DNA from 4 places in the Cohnella hashimotonis genome. Region 1 is predicted to be linked to each of the others. Evidence: predicted binding sites of a transcription regulator. Region 1 holds the regulator's gene; each other region holds the start of a gene.
The links. Region 1 encodes Rex, which represses fermentation and respiration genes when NADH is low (regulators of the CRP and FNR family bind a similar motif). Its sites were predicted from a motif close to TTGTGAAATATTTCACAA; they were not measured.
Positions count from the first base shown of each region.

Region 2: a site for Rex is predicted at 2,279-2,296, ahead of KB449_RS34310 (DUF1641 domain-containing protein). Genes of this name have one in related genera too.
Region 3: a site for Rex is predicted at 2,882-2,899, ahead of KB449_RS04025 (hemerythrin domain-containing protein). Genes of this name have one in related genera too.
Region 4: a site for Rex is predicted at 2,456-2,473, ahead of KB449_RS26705 (cytochrome ubiquinol oxidase subunit I). Genes of this name have one in related genera too.

Region 1 covers NZ_JAGRPV010000001.1:2,775,575-2,780,240, forward strand. The annotation lists gene dinG (ATP-dependent DNA helicase DinG) at 1-1,099, shown strand, start outside; gene KB449_RS11175 (redox-sensing transcriptional repressor Rex) at 1,096-1,848, shown strand; gene KB449_RS11180 (amidohydrolase) at 1,845-3,149, shown strand; gene KB449_RS11185 (cell wall elongation regulator TseB-like domain-containing protein) at 3,146-3,670, shown strand; gene KB449_RS11190 (hypothetical protein) at 3,913-4,446, shown strand; gene KB449_RS11195 (AAA family ATPase) at 4,439-4,666, shown strand, end outside.
Region 2 covers NZ_JAGRPV010000001.1:8,592,228-8,596,893, forward strand. The annotation lists gene KB449_RS34300 (carbohydrate ABC transporter permease) at 1-538, opposite strand, end outside; gene KB449_RS34305 (CynX/NimT family MFS transporter) at 797-2,152, shown strand; gene KB449_RS34310 (DUF1641 domain-containing protein) at 2,387-2,818, shown strand; gene KB449_RS34315 (NAD(P)/FAD-dependent oxidoreductase) at 2,855-4,036, shown strand; gene KB449_RS34320 (hypothetical protein) at 4,097-4,648, opposite strand.
Region 3 covers NZ_JAGRPV010000001.1:1,030,798-1,035,463, forward strand. The annotation lists gene KB449_RS04010 (response regulator) at 1-318, shown strand, start outside; gene KB449_RS04015 (PAS domain-containing sensor histidine kinase) at 356-1,429, shown strand; gene KB449_RS04020 (transposase) at 1,582-2,526, opposite strand; gene KB449_RS04025 (hemerythrin domain-containing protein) at 2,977-3,504, shown strand; gene KB449_RS04030 (DoxX family protein) at 3,668-4,216, shown strand; gene adhE (bifunctional acetaldehyde-CoA/alcohol dehydrogenase) at 4,327-4,666, shown strand, end outside.
Region 4 covers NZ_JAGRPV010000001.1:6,711,111-6,715,776, forward strand. The annotation lists gene cydB (cytochrome d ubiquinol oxidase subunit II) at 1-939, opposite strand, end outside; gene KB449_RS26705 (cytochrome ubiquinol oxidase subunit I) at 1,006-2,400, opposite strand; gene KB449_RS26710 (hypothetical protein) at 2,830-3,048, shown strand; gene KB449_RS26715 (L,D-transpeptidase) at 3,116-3,631, shown strand; gene KB449_RS26720 (hypothetical protein) at 3,819-4,631, shown strand.

The DNA of each region.
Region 1 (4,666 bases):
GATCGAGGGACACAGCCAGTACAAGAACCGTTCGTTATGGATGTACATCGTGCCCGCAGACGTGAGCGGCCTGCTGAAGGAAGGCTTGTTTGGTCAAAAGGAAAGCATCGTGCTCACGTCCGCAACGCTGACGGTAGACAAGTCGTTCCAGTACGTCAAGGAGCAGCTCGGCCTTGACGAGGCGGAGCAGCAGGGAAGACTGCGTACCGCTCAGCTCCCTTCGCCGTTTAACTACCGACAGCAGGCGCTGCTGCTCATCCCCCGCGACTTTCCGTCAATCAAGGGAAGAGACGGCGAAGCCGCGTTCTTACAGGCGCTGACGACATCGATCGCCGAGGTGGCGACCGAAACCCGCGGCCGTATGCTTGTGCTGTTCACCTCGCACAAGATGCTGAAGACCGTTTACGAGCCGCTCAAGTCCGCGCTCGCGCCGGCCGATATTCAAGTGCTCGGTCAGGGAATGGACGGCAGCAGCCGAAGCCGGCTGACGAGCCAGTTCATGGAGCAGCCGCGCTCGGTGCTGCTCGGCACGAGCAGCTTCTGGGAGGGCGTCGACCTTCCGGGGGATGCCCTGACTTGTCTCGCGATCGTCCGGCTGCCGTTCCAGCCGCCGAACCATCCGGTGACGGAGGCCAAGAGCGAGCGTCTGACGGCGCAGCGCAAAAATCCGTTCATGAAGCTGTCGCTGCCGCAGGCGGTCATCAAGTTCAAGCAGGGCTTCGGCAGACTCGTGCGAACTGCCTCGGACAAGGGGATCGTCATCTTGTACGATACGCGCGTCATCGATACGAGCTACGGCAAATATTTTTTGTACTCGCTGCCCGGACCCAAAATGGAGCATCTGCCGCTCGCTGGCCTGGTGCCGCGCGTGAGAGAATGGCTGCAGCCGGCGAATGCAGCCGCGACCGCCGAAGCTGCGGCCGACGCAGAAGCCGGCTCCGATACCGGCTCCAATATCCGCTCCGATACTGGCTCCGATACCGGCTCCGATACCGGCGAGCAGGAGGACAAGACTCGGGAGAAGACCAAGCCCAAACGAACCAGAACGAAGAAACCGAAGCAGGAAAGCGATGCGACGGAAGGAGAAGTCACCAGTTGAAGCAAATCAAAATATCTGAAGCGGTCGTCCGGCGCCTTCCGATTTACCTGCGTTATCTGAATGAACTCAGCATCAGCGACGTCCAGACGGTGTCCTCGCAGGATCTCGGAGACAAGCTCGATCTCAATCCTGCCCAGATCCGCAAGGATCTTGCCTACTTCGGCGAGTTCGGGCGTAAGGGCGTCGGCTACAATGTCGGATACTTGATCGAGAAGATCCGTCATATTCTCAATCTCGACCGTCCGATCCATGTGGCGCTCGTGGGCGCCGGCAACCTTGGCCGGGCCCTTTGCAACTACAATATGTACCTGAAGGACAATATGAAGATCGTATCGGTGTTCGACGACGATCCGGCCAAAAAGGGCGTGGCGATCGGCCATTTGACCGTTAACCCGATTCAGATGCTTCCGCACGAAGTAAAGGACAAGGACATCTCGATCGGAATCATCACCGTGCCGGCGAGCGAAGCGCAGAAGGTCGCGGACCGCTTCGTCGAAGCGGGGATCCGGGCGATCCTGAACTTTGCGCCGACGGTGCTGAAAATACCGGCAGGCATCCGCATTCACCACGCTGATTTTACGAGCGACCTGCTAAGCCTGGCTTATTATATGGATCACGATCTGGATTCGGACGGGGCGAAGGAGCGCGGCTTATCCGAAGACGCAGTAGAAGTAGAAGTAGAAGTAGAAGTAGAAGTAGAAGTAGAAGTAGAAGTAGAAGTAGTAGAAGGAGAAGGAGCGGGAAAATGAAACGTTGGCTAATCGAGAACGGCATTTTTGCGGAGCTGTCCGCGGAGCGGCAAATTTTCGAGGGGTGGCTATTCGTTGAGGGCGGTTATATCACCGCCTCCGGCGAAGGCGACGCCCCGGCGGAGCTTCGCGATCAGGCGGAGGAGGTCGTGAACGGCAAAGGACTGCTGTTCCTGCCCGGTCTGATCAATACGCACGGACATGCGGCGATGTCGCTGCTGCGCGGACTGGCGGACGATCTCGTGCTGCAGGATTGGCTTGAGAATCATATGTGGCCGATGGAAGCGAAATTTACGGGCGAGGACGTCTATTGGGGCACATCCCTTGCCGCCGCCGAAATGATACTGAGCGGAACGACGACCTTCGTCGATATGTACGATCATATGGACAAAGTCGCCGAGGTGGCGGTCCAGGCGGGTCTGCGGGCTACGCTTACTCGCGGCGTTATCGGACTTTGTCCGCCGGACGTCCAGACGGCGAAGCTAAACGATGCCGTGCAGTTCGCGAAGGACTGGCAGGGCGCGGCAGACGGCCGCATCCAAGTGATGATGTCGCCGCATTCGCCGTATACTTGCCCGCCCGACTATATCGAACGCATCGTGGCCGCGGCACATGAGCTCGATCTGCCGCTGCATACGCACATGTCCGAGACCGCTGCCGAAGTAGCGCTCAACGTCAAGCAATACGGCGCGCGTCCGGTCGAGCATCTGGACAAGCTCGGGCTCTTTTCCCGTCCGTCGCTCGTTGCCCACGCCGTTCATCTGAACGACGACGAGATCGCGCTGCTCGCGGAGCGCCGCGTCGCCGTCTCGCATAATCCGGTCAGCAATCTGAAGCTGGCCAGCGGCGTAGCGAGAGTGCCGGATTTGCTAACCGCCGGCGTGACCGTCTCGCTGGGAACGGATAGTGCGGCCAGCAACAACAATCTCGACCTGTTCGAAGAGATTCGGCTTGCGGCGCTGCTCCATAAGGGCGTAACGGGCGATCCGACGGCGGTTCCCGCTGTAGAGGCGCTGCGCATGGGCACGCTGTACGGGGCCCGTTCGATCGGTCTCGGCGACGTGACCGGCAGCCTGCGTCCGGGCTTTAAGGCCGACATCACCGCCGTTTCGATCGACAAACCGCATTTTATGCCGCGCACCGATTATATTTCCCATCTCGTCTATTCGGCCAGCGGCGCGGACGTTGCCCATGTGTGGGTGGACGGCAAGCGCATCTTGCGCGATCGCGAGCTGCTGACGCTTGACGTCGAACGGATTCGCTTCGAAGCGCAGCGCTGCTTCGAGAGGCTGCGGGGATGACGCCGAGCCGCATCGCGGAGCGGAGACGGCAGTCGCCTTGGACAGGTTGGCGGCTGAGCTTGATCGTCCTTGGCTTTCTCGTCTTCGTTGCGGTCGTATTCGTCGTCTATATCCGGAGCGCGGATGCCGAATACCGGGTCGAGGAACGCGCTGCGATCGCCAAGGCCAAGCAGGAAGCGGGGCTTAAGAAGATCGACAGCGTCTCCAAGCATGTATGGGACGATTCGGTCTGGGTCGTCGAGGGCAAGGACGCCTCGAATACGGCCTGGTTCGTATGGGAGCGTCAGGACGGTTCGGTCAAGGAGAAGGTTGCCGACGGCTTGAGCGAAGACGGCATCAGGGACCGCTTTAAAGCGGATCGTCCCGGCAAAAAAATCGTGCGTCTGCTGCCGGGCTGGTTTTCGGAACAACCAGCTTGGGAGATTCGTTATATCGACAATCCCGATTCCAAGCGGCAAGCGATCGTCTTTTATTCCTTCAAGGATGGAACCGCGCTTAAAACGTACAATTTGGTCTCATAAAATAAAAAAAGCTTTAAGTAGATCGCTTTAAAATTCGAATATTTACGGCCTGCGCTCCTTATGGCGCGGGTCTTTTTTTTTGTGCGACCTATCTTTTACCCCGTTCGCAAATATTTGACACAACTTTTTAAGCGTTGATATATATTTAGTCTATCAATATATGATATACTATCTGATGTATTGTTGAAGCAGAGGGCGTAATGACAACATTTTATATCAGACTAAAGGAGGCCAATGCCTAAATGAAATTGCGAATCCTTCCTATAGCGACGACGGCCGTGGTATCGGTGGCGCTGTTGTTCGGCGGATGGTTTGCTTATCGTCATTATGGCGTGGAGCAGCCGCTAGACCGTGCTGCGGCGAAAGTGCCAGGCGTCGAATCGGCCAGCTCGAACATGAATGCGGACAACGTTACGATCAAGGTGAAGCTTAGCGATTCCGCGGATTTGGCGGATGTATATAGAACGGTCAAGGAAGAAGGCGCACGTGCGATCGGCTCGAAGAGCTTGAAGCTGATCGCGGAGAATTCGGACAATGAAGCGCTCGAGAAAATCTGGCGTTCGGCATTGTTCGACGTCGCGCAGGCGATGGACCGCAAGGAATATACCGCTATCCGCGATGCGATGGCCAAGCTGCAGGAACAAACGCCGGGGCTCACCGCTTCGACCGAGATCGACGAGGAAAACGTGTATATCAGCCTTCGGCTTTCCGGCAGCGCCAAGTTCGTGATTCTGCCTCGCCAGGGCGAGCAATTGGAGGTGTGGCCGAATGCGTAATTGGAGATCCTACGGCAAAGAGATCGCGATCGGCTTCGTGCCGGTATTCATCGTCTTTATGATCTTCATCGGCGTGCCCGCGCTCCCGCTGCTGCTCGGCGCTGGGCTTGTTACAGGCCTGCTGTTCATGGCCAAGTCGCGCAGCGGCATGGCGTTCGGCGGCGCCGTGCGCAAGGGGCCGTCGCGTCCGCCGGCCTACTTGACCTTCGAGGATATCGGC
Region 2 (4,666 bases), 5.8 Mb from region 1:
AAATGACCATCGAGTACCCGACATATTGCCACAGCACGATCAGCACGATGGCGTACAGGGCGAACCGGGGATCGCCGAGCCAGGGCTGCTCCCAGTCTCCCAGACCGACGGCCCGAAGCAGACTGTTGAGCAGGCCGCTCTGCGGCTGGTAGATATAGAGCCACGTATAGCCGACGACCAGCGGACTAAGAATGGCGGGCGAGAAGAACACCGCGCGCAGCAGCGCTTTGGTCTTCAGCTTGGCGTCAAGCGCCAGCGCGAGGGGGATCGCCAGTCCGTTCTGGAGCAGGACGACGAGTACCGTGAACAGGAACGTATTGCGGAGCGCCTTGAGGAAGGCCGCGTCCGACGCCAGATGCGCGAAGTTGCGCAGGCCGACGAAGTCCATCGTCTTGGAGAGCCCGTTCCAGTTCGTCATGCTGTAATAAAAGCTGGTGACGACGGGCCCCAAAAAGATAATCGTATAGATCAGAAACGCCGGTGCGATAAACAAGGCCCAGCTTGCGTGCTCTCTTTTGCCGAGCGACCATTTTGCCACTTCCATCTCTCCTTGCTGCGCTGCCCGGCGAGCGGCGGGCGGCTTGAATTACGTCTAGCATACAAGCGTGGGAATGGATTCAAAATGATGTAAAATTCATGTTGCTTCTCTTTTTTTCGGCTTTTTGAAATTTGGAGGGGACCGCACTGTGTTACAATGCTAAGCGGAACGGATGGCGACGCCTGAAGGTTGAATCGCATGACGGACGAAAGCGCACGCTATTCAAGCGAGCCGCGGACGCGCTGGAGGATGAAAGAATTGAACAAACAGACGAAAATACACAATTCGCGGCCGGCGGCGGATGCGTACGCGCATTCTGAACAAGAAGGCGCGCAATCCCGGCGCGAGCTCGAGCTGGAGATTGCCCAGGAACGCGAGCGCGAGGTGAAAGCGAAACGCGGACGGCTGCTCTGGCTGGCCGTCGGCATCGTGCTCATCGCGGCCAACCTGCGCGGCGCCTTAACGGCGGTCGGTCCGGTCGTCGGCCGGATCAAGGACGACCTGAGCCTGTCCGGCGCGGGCGCCGGCATGCTCACGACGCTCGGCCTGCTTGCCTTCGCCGTGATCTCGCCGGTAGCGCCCAAGCTGTCGCGCCGCTTCGGCGCGGAGAACATGCTGCTTGCCGGCATGGCCTTGATCACGGTGGGCGTGATCGTGCGTGCCGCGCCTTATTCGGCGCTGTTGTTCGCGGGCACCGTATTGATCGGTATCGGCATCGGCGTGGGCAACGTGCTCGTGCCCGCGCTCATCAAGCGGGACTTCGAGAACCGCGCAGGCCTCATGACCGGCATCTATTCGGTCGCGCTGACGCTCGTCGCCGGCATCGCATCCGGCGTCAGCATTCCGATCGCGGACGCGCCGGGCTTCGGCTGGCGCGGCGCGCTCGGCGTATGGGGGCTCGCCTCGGCGCTGGCGATGGTCGCCTGGCTGCCGCAGGTCAGCCGCGGCCGGCGCGAGCGGGGCGTCAGCCGTCCGGCTTCGGCGTCCGCGCGCCCTTGGCGGTCCCCGCTAGCGTGGCAGGTATCGCTCTTCATGGGCTTCCAATCGATCATTTTTTACGTCAACGTCACCTGGCTGCCGGAGCTTCTGCAGGACCGCGGGATGAGCCCGGGCACGGCGGGGTGGATGCTGTCGCTCATGCAGATCATCGGCTTGCCCGCGAACTTCCTCGCGCCGGTGCTGGCTGCGCGGCGTCCGAGCCAGCGGGGCATCATGGCGGTCGTCATGGCGATGCTGCTCGTCGGTTACGGGGGCCTGCTTTTCGATTCCGGCACCGGGCCTCTTACGGTTGCGTGGGTGCTCCTGATCGGGATCGGCGCGGGCGCGAGCTTCAGCCTCTGCCTCGTGTTTTTCTCGCTGCGTACGCGCACCGCATCCGAGGCGACGGAGCTGTCGGGCATGGCCCAGTTCGTGGGCTACCTCGTGGCGGCCGTCGGCCCTGCTTTTATCGGCTTCGTTCACGACCGCTCCGGCGGCTGGCAGACGCCGCTTGTCGTGATGGTCGTTGTCGTGGCGCTGGCTGCGCTGTTCGGGCTCGGTTCGAGCCGCGCCGCCTACGTCTCGTCAACTTCCGCGCAAGCGTCCAACAATCCGACAAGCTCTGACACAAAATAGACACAATTAACCTTTTTAATTTTTTTACATCTGGGACGCAAACGGGTGTAAAATGGGGAACAAGGGTTCATTTCGACCTTCCGGATCGAATACGAAGAAGCCAAAGGAATAGCGGCACGCCTTTTTATGTGAAAAATGGTACAAATGTCGCCCGCCTCCCCGTGCCCCTTCGTCCGCCGAGACGGAGAATCGCAAGAGACCGCATGACCTTACTGTAAAGGAGGACTTTGTCTCATGACTACCACACCGCAATCGCAAGGCGCCGAGCAAGCCGTCGACGCGCAAAAGGCCCAGGATGTGCTGGATCAACTGATGAAGCCGGAAGTTCAACAATCGCTCACTACGCTGGTGGACAACCTGCCCAAGCTGACCGAGATGGTGACGACGCTGACCGCGGCGTACGACTTCGCTTCCGGCCTCGCGAAGGACCAAGTTTTCATCAACGATACGAAGGCGGGCATCGTCGAGTTTTTCACGCCGGTCGTCGACAAGGCCAAGGGTCTCGCATCTGCAGCCATCGAAGCGGGCGACCGCGCCGAAGCCGACACGCAGGCTGTGGGCCTGTTCGGTCTGCTCAAGATGCTGAAGGATCCGCAAGTGCAGAAGACGCTGCGCTACACCCAAGCATTCCTGAACGTACTGGCGGAGCGCCAGCAGCAACGCTAATCCCCAAACCACTGACTCACGAACGGAGGATGGACCATGGCTAAACAAATCTTGATCCTGGGCGGCGGTTACGGCGGATTGCTGAGCGCGCTGACGGCTCGTCAGCACCTGAGCGTCCACGAAGCGGCGATTACGGTCATCAACCGTTATCCGACCCACCAGATCATTACCGAGCTGCACCGGCTGGCTGCAGGCACGATCAGCGAACCTGCTGTTGCGCTGCCGCTTGCCAAGTTGCTGAAGAACCAAGGCATCAATGTGATCATCGATACGGTCAAGGAGATCAAGCCGAACGACAAAAAGGTAACGACGGCAGGCGGCGGCTCGTACACGTACGACAACCTCGTCATCGCCCTCGGTTCCGAGACGGCTTACTTTGGCATTCCGGGACTGCAAGAGAACAGCTTCGTGCTGAAGTCCGTCAGCGACGCCAACAAGATCCGCGAGCACGTTCATGCGCGCCTTGACGCCTACAAGGCGTCCAAGGACCCGGCCGACGCAACGATCGTCGTCGGCGGCGGCGGCCTGACGGGCATCGAGCTCGTCGGCGAATTCGCCGACAAGCTGCCTGAAGTCGCACGCGCCAAGGGCATCGACCCGGCCGACATCAAGCTCTACGTCGTGGAAGCCGGCCCGGCGATTCTGCCGATCTTCCCGCCGGAGCTCATCGCCCGCGCCCAAGCGAGCCTCGAGAAGCGCGGCGTCGAGTTCATCATCAGCGTAGCGATCACCGAAGCTTCCAAGGACACCGTCTCCCTGAAGGACGGCCGCACGCTCAAGTCCAACACCATCATCTGGACCGGCGGCGTCCAAGGCCACGAGATCGTCGCGAACTGCGGCATCGAAGTGAACCGCGGCCGCGCCTCGGTTACCGATACGCTCCAATCGACTTCGCACCCTGACGTCTATCTCGCAGGCGACTGCGCGGTCGTCATCCCTGGCGAAGGCGCGCGTCCGTATCCGCCGACTGCACAGCTGGCCTGGCAAATGGGCGAGCTCATCGGCCACAACCTGGCTGCCGTAATCAAGGGCGGCGTGCAAGACACGTTCCAACCGGTATTCTCCGGTACGCTGGGCAGCCTCGGCCGCAAGGACGCGGTCGGCACCGTCGGTGCGAGCGGCACCCGCTTTAAGGGCTTCCCTGCGACGCTGATGAAGGAAATGAGCAACATCCGCTATCTGACGCACATCAAGGGTCTGTTCGCGGTGCTTGAATAGGGTTTTCGCTCAGAAAAAAGTCGTTCCTGTCCGGTGTATGCCGGACTAGGAACGACTTTTTTATTTATACTCTAGCGCCGGGCCTTCCACAGACCAACTCGGTGTCGTACCCTTGCTAAGATTTTGATTTAGATTCACGACGACCACCTCGCCGTTTACCCGCTCCCAGAACAGTATCGCTTTTCCTTCGGATTTGTTAAGAAGCAGTGCCGGCCAATAGTCGCCAGACTTTAATGCTTCTTTCTTTACTTCGGAATTAAAGGCAGCATTAAATGAGAAGGCTTCTTTTTGCGTCAAATGATTGGTAAACTCAATATCCACATCTCCGCTGTTGATGAGTTCCCAAGCCTTGTCGTCTTGTACAGCTTCGATCTTGTTTGCTTCAAGCACTTTCAGTGCGCGATCCCAGCTGTCCTGGATCTTCTTTACGACGCTTTTGTCCTTGATACGGTCAAACATGGGTTGTTCGTAGTTGATATGAGCGGTTCCTTGATCTAATTTCTCTGCCAAGTTTGGCTCATTTGATGCATCCGTAACTTTGGTGGCCAGTATACCAGCTCCAGTAATTGATATCGCCAGGGCAGAAACCACAATTAGTTTTTTGATTTTCATAAAGTTATCCTCCTTAAA
Region 3 (4,666 bases), 1.7 Mb from region 1:
TTGTCGGCGATACGCCATGTGGCAGAGGGGCAGGCTTATCTATATCCGACCGCGACCAAGCGGCTGATGAGCGACTATCTGGACAAGCTGAAGAACGGTGATCACGCAGGTACTTACGAGTCCCTGTCGGATCGGGAGAAGGAGATCCTCGCCAAGGTCGCGCAGGGATACTCTAACAAGGAAATCGCTGAGCAGCTTGTTATCAGCGTCAAGACCGTGGAGTCCCACAAGAGCAACCTAATGGAGAAGCTAGAGCTGCGGACACGCCCTGACCTTGTCAAATTCGCGATGAAAAAGGGGCTGTTGACCTTTGACTAAAAAAGAACATGCCGGATTTCCCGAGTATCATGCGGAAATGTTGGCGGCACAGGTAGAGAGCTTGCTCTCGAGACTGGACATTGGCGTGGCCGACGGCGAGTACAGGGAAGAACTTCGCCGCTCGCTCAAGCAGCTTGCGGACGTCAAGTTCGCGCTCGACGAGTCGGCGATCGTTGCCATCACCGACCGCAGGGGGAAGATCCGCTACGTAAATGACAAGTTCTGCGAAATTTCCGGTTACGATCGCTCCGAGCTCATCGGACAAGATCATCGTCTCGTCAACTCGGGCTACCATGGCAAATCGTTCATGAAAGAACTTTGGACGACGATCTCGTCCGGCCGAGTGTGGCGCGGGGAGATTAAAAACCGGGGCAAAACTGGGCGCGAGTATTGGGTAGATACGACCATCGTGCCGTTCGCGGACGGCGAAGGCCATCCGTATCAATACCTGGCGATCCGCCACGAGGTCACGCGCCTCAAGGAGGCGGAAGCCGAGCTGCAGTCGATGCTGGCACAGATGATGCAAATTCAGGAGGAAGAGCGACGGCGCTTTTCTCGGGATTTGCACGACGGAATCGGACAGAGCTTGTTCTTCTTCAAGATCACGATCGATCGGCTGCTGGCCGAACGGGAGGACGAGGGCCTCGCGATGCTGGGACAGCAAGTATCGCAGCTGATGTCGGAGGTCCGGGGACTCGCCTGGGAGATGCGGCCGTCCGTGCTGGACGACCTCGGCGTCGTGCCGGCGCTTCGGACTTACATCGAGCACTTCGAGGGCCATTACGGGATCCAGGTGCGCTTCGATTGCGAGCTTAAGCGCCGTCCGGCGCTTCTCGCCGAGACGACCATCTACCGCGTCGTCCAGGAAGCGCTGACCAATGTCGGCAAATATGCTGGCGTGTCCGAAGCCTTCGTATCGCTGCGGGAGATCGACGGTCTAATTCGGGTCGTTATTATGGACAAAGGCGTCGGCTTCATCCGTACGTCGGCAAGCTCCGGCGTCGGCCTTTTCAGCATGGAAGAACGCGCGCGTGCCGTTTCCGGCGAATTAAAGCTGCATTCTGAACCGGGCCACGGCACGACCGTCACGTTGACGGTACCGGCTGGTTGAAGTTGGGAGCTCTTGCTTTCAATACCACGAATATCCATATTCCGCGCGTACAGGTTCCTTTTTCCGGTGTTTTAACAATATCCCCTTAAATCAGGGAAAGATGCGCGCCCGAGCAGCGATGCTATTCTGGCAAGTCGGCTGAAGGTCCGCGCTTAACCGGCATGCCGCCTGCTCCGTTCCGGTTGTCTAAACGCCCAGCGGATCGGGCGAATGCCGGAACGCGCGCTTACCAAGCTTCGATACGTGATCGTTCTCGATGTGCCGATGCACGCGATCAGCGCTTCCAGCGTTCTGCTCCCGGAAACGTAGCGGAAACAAAATTCGTTCAAATACGACTGCAGATGCTTAGGGCCGATTCCGCCGAACGTCCAGGCCAACCAACGTACAACGCCGAGCCATGCGTGATGCGGCGCTTTGCGGCCGCGATGGCTGCGCTGCAGCAGTTCCGTTTTACCGAAGTCCCCGCGATTTGCAGTATGGTTATGCAAAAACCGCTCCACCGCTTCCTCATCCTCCGAACCGCCTCTGCCAGGAACGGCAGTCCCATCGATTCCGTCGACGGCCTTCATTTTGAGATGAACGACCTCTCCCGTCTGATCGAGCGAGGCACCGATCACGATCGGCTGCGGTTTCAACGCACCCTGAGCGAGCTTATCGCTGAAATACCGGTGGTATTCATAGCCGTAATATTCACCCAACAGTTGCAGGCTCCCCTCAAGAGGCCGGGCGCCATCTTGTTCACCGATGACATGGCGCAATTTGTGGTTGATCAGCCAGGCGGTCTTATAAGTCACGCAGATCAACTCGGCGAGCAGCACGGCGCTGATGCCGAATTGCATCAGGTACATGGCCTTGAACCACTTGGTCAGCGGCGTGCGCGTGCCCTCGAGCGCGGTGCCGGCCGTAAGCGATGTCTGATGGGAGCAGGAGCGGCATTCGAAAAGCCGGCGTCCGCGGGAGGCTATATCGTAGTAACGTGAATGCCAGCAGCGGGGGCAACGGAAGCCGTCGGGCCACTTGGCTGCAAAAAGCGCGCCAGCGCAATCTTCTTCGGCATAGCAAGGTATGGAATCCCGAATCGAAAAACCGCTGGACATATGAATCCTCCCTTTTAATAGGAACTAATGTTCTCATATTACCAGATAATAGGTTTTATTGCACGCTCTTTTTTTGCTCAAAAATACGCTGCTCAATCATCCGCTTGCTTAGCTGCATGAAAGATATGAACCTGTTCGAAGGGGATGTCGTTAAAACGCGATCGGCCCCCTTTATCGGTTTTCCTTACTAAAGGGGATATTGTTAAAACGGGATAAATAGAGTCGAGTTGCCCGCCCTACTGAGCCAGCATCGCGCGCCGCGCGTTACCAGGCAACAAACGACAGCTCCTGAAAGAAGGGGATGTCTTTCAAACGAGAGAAGTGAGGTTGTGTCTATTTCGTGGCCGCTCCAATATTGTGATTTTTTTCACATTACTTAATTCCGAATCACGTTATATTTAATTCATCAAAAGAAGCAATGCCCCGATAAACCTGAAGGAGGAACCACCGATGAAAACGACAACCAACACGGACAACGCGCTGAAGCCTTACGGCGGCGACGACGAGCGATACACACTGCTAAACGATGCGGTCGTCAGAGCCCGGCAGGAGCACGACGCTTTGGAAGAGGAACTCGCGGACCTGTACGCGCAGGTGTGCACGGTACGCAAGGACGAGGACATTATTCACCTGAACGTTAATGTCCGAATCCTGAACGAACGCGTGAAGCACTTCATGACCGAGTGGAGCGCGCATATCGCATGGGAAAAAACGGAACTCTTCCCCTACGCGGTATGGTACCTTGAGACGGAGCCCGATCTGTTCACGCTCATGGAACAGGATTACGGTCTCGCGGAACGGTTCATCGGCTCTTTCCTGAACACGTTGGAACAGTCGGTGCTGCCGATCTCGCCGGAGGAAGCGAAGGCGCTGTCGTCCTATCTTCTCCAAGCTTACGCCTTCTTGAAGAACCGGCTGAACGAGGAGGAGGAGATCATCGATACTTTGGAGGATCACTCGAACGTTTACAGTTATTAAGGGCATGCGAAGATAAGTGAAAAAATTCACAAGAAATAATAACGAATTGTGAGATCCGTCACATTCGAAATGGATCGCAGCCTTCATACTGAGGTTGTAAGGCGAGCAAGACAAACGACAGTCACTATTAAACGCCTTAAAGGCGAAAAGGGAGATGGCCATTATGGTCACCAAGTGGTTCAAAGAAAACGTATGGGCAGCAGTCGCAGTAACGCTTCTCCGTATCTATGTCGGCTGGCAGTGGATCGACGCAGGATGGCATAAGCTGACGGGCGGTTTCACTGCAAAAGGATTCCTGCAAGGAGCGGTCGCCAAGCCGGTAGCCGACCACGCGACGAACGAAGTCATCTTCCCCAACTACACCTACTTCATCGAGCACTTCGCGCTGCCGAACGTCAAATTGATCGACGTGCTTATCCCGCTTGGCGAGTTCCTGATCGGCGTAGGGCTGATCGTCGGGGGACTCACGGTAACCGCCGCCTTCTTCGGAATGCTGCTCAACACGCTGTTCCTCTTCGCGGGCACCGTAAGCACGAACCCATGGCTGCTCGTCCTCGGCTTCATCGTCTTCACGGCGGGCGCCAATGCCGGACGCTTCGGACTCGACTACTACCTGCTCCCGCTTATCCGCAAGGGCTTCGGCAAAATCAAGCACGCCATCACGGACAAGAAGCATGACGGCGGCACGCACGGCACGCCTGTCGCGCACTGATTCATCGCCTGGCTGATTGGCACGGCGGCCGGAGTTCTCCGGCCGCCGTCCATATCGTCAGGCCGCCGAGACCGACGGAGGAAATCAATATTTGACGGGAGGCCACGAGGATGGCGACGAAAGAAAAAGCGCAAGCCGAATTTATGTCCGCGCAAGACGAAGTGAATCTGCTCGCGGAGCGAGCCAACAGGGCGCTCGAAGCGTACATGCGGCTGAATCAGGAGCAGGTCGACCGGATCGTGCAGGCGATGGCTTTGGCCGGACTTGATCAGCATATGCCGCTCGCGAAGATCGCGGTCGAGGAGACCGGCAGAGGCGTCTATGAAGACAAGATCACGAAGAACATTTTCGCGACGGAATACATTTATCACAGCATCAAGGCGGAGAAGACGGTAGGCGTGATCGAGGAGAATGTCTACGAAAACTACCGCATGGTCGCCGAGCCGGTCG
Region 4 (4,666 bases), 3.9 Mb from region 1:
CACGAACGGCAGCACGCTGCAGGCGACGATCGTCATGACCTTGAGCGTATATTCGTTCGACGAAGCGTTGTGAATGGTCAGCGACCAATCCGGATTCAGCGACGAGATCATGACGCGCGGGAACAGCGACATGAACACGGTGACCGTCGACAGCACGATCGTCAGTCCCGTCATGATGAACGCCCAGCCGTCCCGCTCGGCCTTGATCAGGAACGGCACCGACAGCAGCGCGAACCCGGCCGATACCGGCACCATGCCGGGGAAGATGCCGTGGCGCGTGAACATATCCGTTTCAAAATAACTCAGGACGACAAACACGAGCAGCGCGCCGCTCGTCCATGCGCCGATCCGCTTGGCGAAGCCAAGGGCGCGATCGCGCAGCTCGCCCGTCGTCTTGAGCGACAGGAACAACGAGCCGTGCAGCAGGAACAGCAGCACGATGCTGAGTCCCGCGAGCACCGCGTAAGGGGACAGCAAATCCCAGAACGAGCCTACATAATTGGTCGTCTGGTCGATCGGCACGCCGCGCATCAGGTTGGCGAGCGCCACGCCCCAGAGCAGCGGCGGCAGCAAACTGCCGAAGAAAATGATCCAGTCCCACGTCGCCCGCCACCGCGCGCTCTCCAGCTTGCTGCGGAATTCGAACGCGACGCCGCGCCCGATAAGCGCGATCAGCATGAGAAACAGCGCCATGTAGAAGCCGCTGAACAGCGTCGCGTACCAGTTCGGGAAGGCGGCGAAGATCGCCCCGCCCGCCGTGATAAGCCATACTTCGTTGCCGTCCCAGACCGGTCCGATCGTGTTGATCATGACCCGGCGGTCCGTGTCGCCGCGTCCGATGATTTTCGTCAGCATGCCCACCCCGAAGTCGAAGCCTTCAAGGAAGAAGAAGCCGATGAACAGCACGGTCACCAATATAAACCATAACGTCTCCAGCATGGCGATATCGTCGCCTCTCTTTCGTATGCGTTAGATAGATGAGCTTCGACCAGTCCGGACGCCGCTTTAGAGAATCGGCAGCGCCGGATTGCCCGGATTCGCATGCGCCTTGTGCGACGCATCCGCGGCCATGTCGTCCTTGCGGACGAAGTGAACAATCAAATAGACGAGCGCCGCCGCCAAAAGGCCGTATACGACCGTGAAGCCGATCAGCGAGGTCAGCACCATGCCGCTTGATACGAGCGGGGACACGCCGTCCGCCGTCTTGGCCAGGCCGAACACCGTCCAGGGCTGCCGCCCTACCTCGGTCATCACCCAGCCGGACAGATTGCCGAGCCACGGCAGCGCCATCGCCGGCATCATCCACCAGAGGAATCGCGGACTGTTCAACACTTTCCCGCGATACATTTTCCAGACACCGAGCAGCGCGACGAGAATCATGAGCATGCCCGACACGAGCATGACGCGGAAGCTCCAGAACGTGGTGCGGACGGGCGGGATATAATTGCCGGGACCGTACTCCTGCTCGTACTTCGCCTGCAGCTCGTTCATGCCCGGCACAGACCCGCTCAGCTTGTTGTAGGACAGCACGCTCAGCAGATAAGGCACCTCCAGCTTCGCCGCGTTCTGCTTGGCCCCCGGATCGATCGCGGCCACGACGGTCCACGGCGCATGCTCGCCCGTCGTCTCCCAGAGCGCCTCGGCCGCCGCCATCTTCATCGGCTGTGATTCCATCAGGTGCTGCGCCTGTTCGTGACCCGCGAACGCCGTAAGGATGCTGCCGACGAGCGTCACGACCATCCCGATCGAGAACGACGCCTTGAACGCTTCCGTCTGATGCTTGCGCAGCATCTTGTAGGCGCTGATGCCGACGACAAACATGCCGCCGGTGCACAACGCCCCGTAGATCACGTGCGGGAACTCGACCCACAGCTGCTTGTTGCCCAGCAAGGCGAAGAAGTTCGACATTTCCGCGCGGCCGTTGTTGATGACGTAGCCTACAGGCTCCTGCATAAACGAGTTGGCCGCCAGAATCCACAGCGCCGACAGCGTCGCCCCGATCGCGACGAGCCAGATCGCCGCCAGGTGCACCTTCTTGGGCAGTTTGTCCCAGCCGAAGATCCAGATGCCGAGGAACGTAGACTCGAGGAAAAAGCTGACGAGCGCCTCCACCGCCAGCGGTCCGCCGAACACGGCGCCGACGTAGCGCGAGTAATCCGCCCAGTTCATCCCGAACTGGAACTCCTGCATGATCCCCGTCACGACGCCCACCGCGAAGTTCAGGAGGAACAGCCTGCCCCAGAACTGGGTCAGCTTCTTGTACTTCTCGTCGTTCTTGACGACGTAGAGCGTGTTCATGAAGGCGATCAGGTAGGCAAGCCCGATCGATAAAGGCACGAACAAAAAATGATAAATCGTGGTGACGCCGAACTGCCATCGCGCCAGATCCAATGCATCCACAAATAGGCCTCCTCTCTCACTCGAAGCCCATTATAGCGGCGGAGCGCATGCCGGCATGTGATCGATGTCACAATACGGTTAGAACCCTGCGAGACGTCGCAAATCGTCACAAAAATGCCGCGAGGCGGCGCGCGTTTTCAGGGATGACATCGCATTTTGCCCCGTTTGAACGGTATCCCCTTCAGTCAGGCGACGAGCAAATATCCCCTCAGTCAGGGGTAGAGACGGTCGCGAGCGCAAGAAAGGGAGCATGAGCAAATCGATTCCCCAATCGATTCCCAGAGCGTTTCCTGTGCGAAGGGGATATCGTTAAAACGCTTTAAAACACTAAGCCGCCCCAAGTATCCGCTCCACCGGCCGTTCCCTCTGGATTTGCGCCCTCCGCGGCATTATGATGGATAGAGTCAGGCTAAGAAAGGGGGGCCACCTATGTCAATCAACCGCAGGCTGCTAACGGACACGGATTTCCAAGAGGCGATGGAGCGTCAGCTTCGCATGCGCGTGTTCAAAAACGACCATATCGTGGACAGCGGCGGCGTCATTCTTCGCTTTGACGACAATACCGTCGTCATTCAATCCAGTGTCAGCGAGCTGGCCTATCACAATAGGCGAGACTGCGAATTTTTCGAATTGAAGCGGAGAACCTGAGCCTATCCAACCATATTCGCCTCCTCTCGCGCATATCCATGGGGAACAGCGCAAGGAGGCGATTCAATTGAAAAAAGCTTATTTGGCATTCCTCGGTCTTATCGTATGCTTGACCTGTCTGATTCCTTTGGGTACCGCGTCCGCGGCCTCGGCCGCCCAGATCAAGCTGAACGCAAAGTACAGCGGCTACGAAAATTTCATCGTCATCGACAAATCGCTCAATAAACTGGCTTACTTTAAGGAAGGCAAGCTCGTCAAAACATTCCCCGTAGCGACCGGTGCCAAACCTTCGTACACGCCCGAGGGCCTTTTCGTCATTCAGGAGAAAATTAAAAATCGCCCTTATTACAAAGAGAAGATCAAAGGCGGTGATCCCAAAAATCCATTGGGCGATCGCTGGCTCGGCCTCAAAGTAACGCTCAAAAACGGAAATGTATCCTACGCATACGGCATCCATGGCACGAACAATGAAAAGTCCATCGGCAAATATGTATCGTCCGGCTGCATCCGGATGCATAACAAAGACGTCCGTTGGCTGTACGAGGAGGTTCCGAGCAAAACACCGGTACTCATCCAAAAGTAATCCGCCGCCCCTCCGGACGAGAATGTACGTTCCCTAAAAGGGATTGACTTCCACCTTTGTTTCCGTGTATAGTGAACGAACAAAATACTTTTCATCCGACAGGGGAAGCACCCGCGAGTCAAGGCCACAGCCTTGCTTGCTGGTGCTTTTTTGCTGTCCAATCCACTTTTTGGGGAGGAATTTCGTTATGCGATGGGGATGTAAATGGGTGTTTGCAGCGGTACTGATGTGGTTTGCGATATCGCCAGGCGTTTCTGACGCCGCTTCGTTCACGTTCTCGACGGCGGCCAAGACCGCTTACGACAAGATGAATGCGGCAGCGGAGCCGGAGCTGCGCACCAAGATCGCGTCTCAATACGATACGCTGCGATCGCTGGAGGCCAAGGGCGATCAGACGGACGCAGCGACCGCCGCCCTCCACGAACGCAACGAACAGCAGTTGAAGACGGCCAAGCAGCGGATCAAGGACATCGACGCAGCCGAGATCGCCAAGCTGGATGGACAGGTCAAGACTGCGCAAGCCAAGTACAAGCCGCTCTTCGACGGTTACACGTCGCTCAACAAACGGATCGAGGCAGCACGCAAATTGAAAAACAAAGAATTGAACGCCGCACTCAAGCTTCAAGCCGATATCATGAAGGTTACGATTCAACTCGCCCGCGACGATATTCGAGCCAAGAAAGACAAGCTTAAGCTCGCCAAAAGCGCCGCCGCCTTGAAGGCCAAGCGCGCCAAGGAGCCGCTAGCGTCCATCGACGGACTCAAAACGCGAATTCAAGCAGAGAAAAAAGCGGCGTCGGCTGCGAAGCAGGCTGGCAAAACGCTCTGGAGCAGCTTTAATGCGTCCGCAAAAAAGAATGCGCCCCGAGATGCGTTAAGCGACCTCTCAGGCCTGCTTAAGTTGGCAGGTCAGATCAACGCAGCCAAGCAGAATCAATACGTTTTGGAGCAGAAGATCGCGGATGCAATCGCACGCGCCTCTTCGTTGGCTGCAGTATAAACGCCCCAACGATTAGAATAAACAAGGCAGCTGCA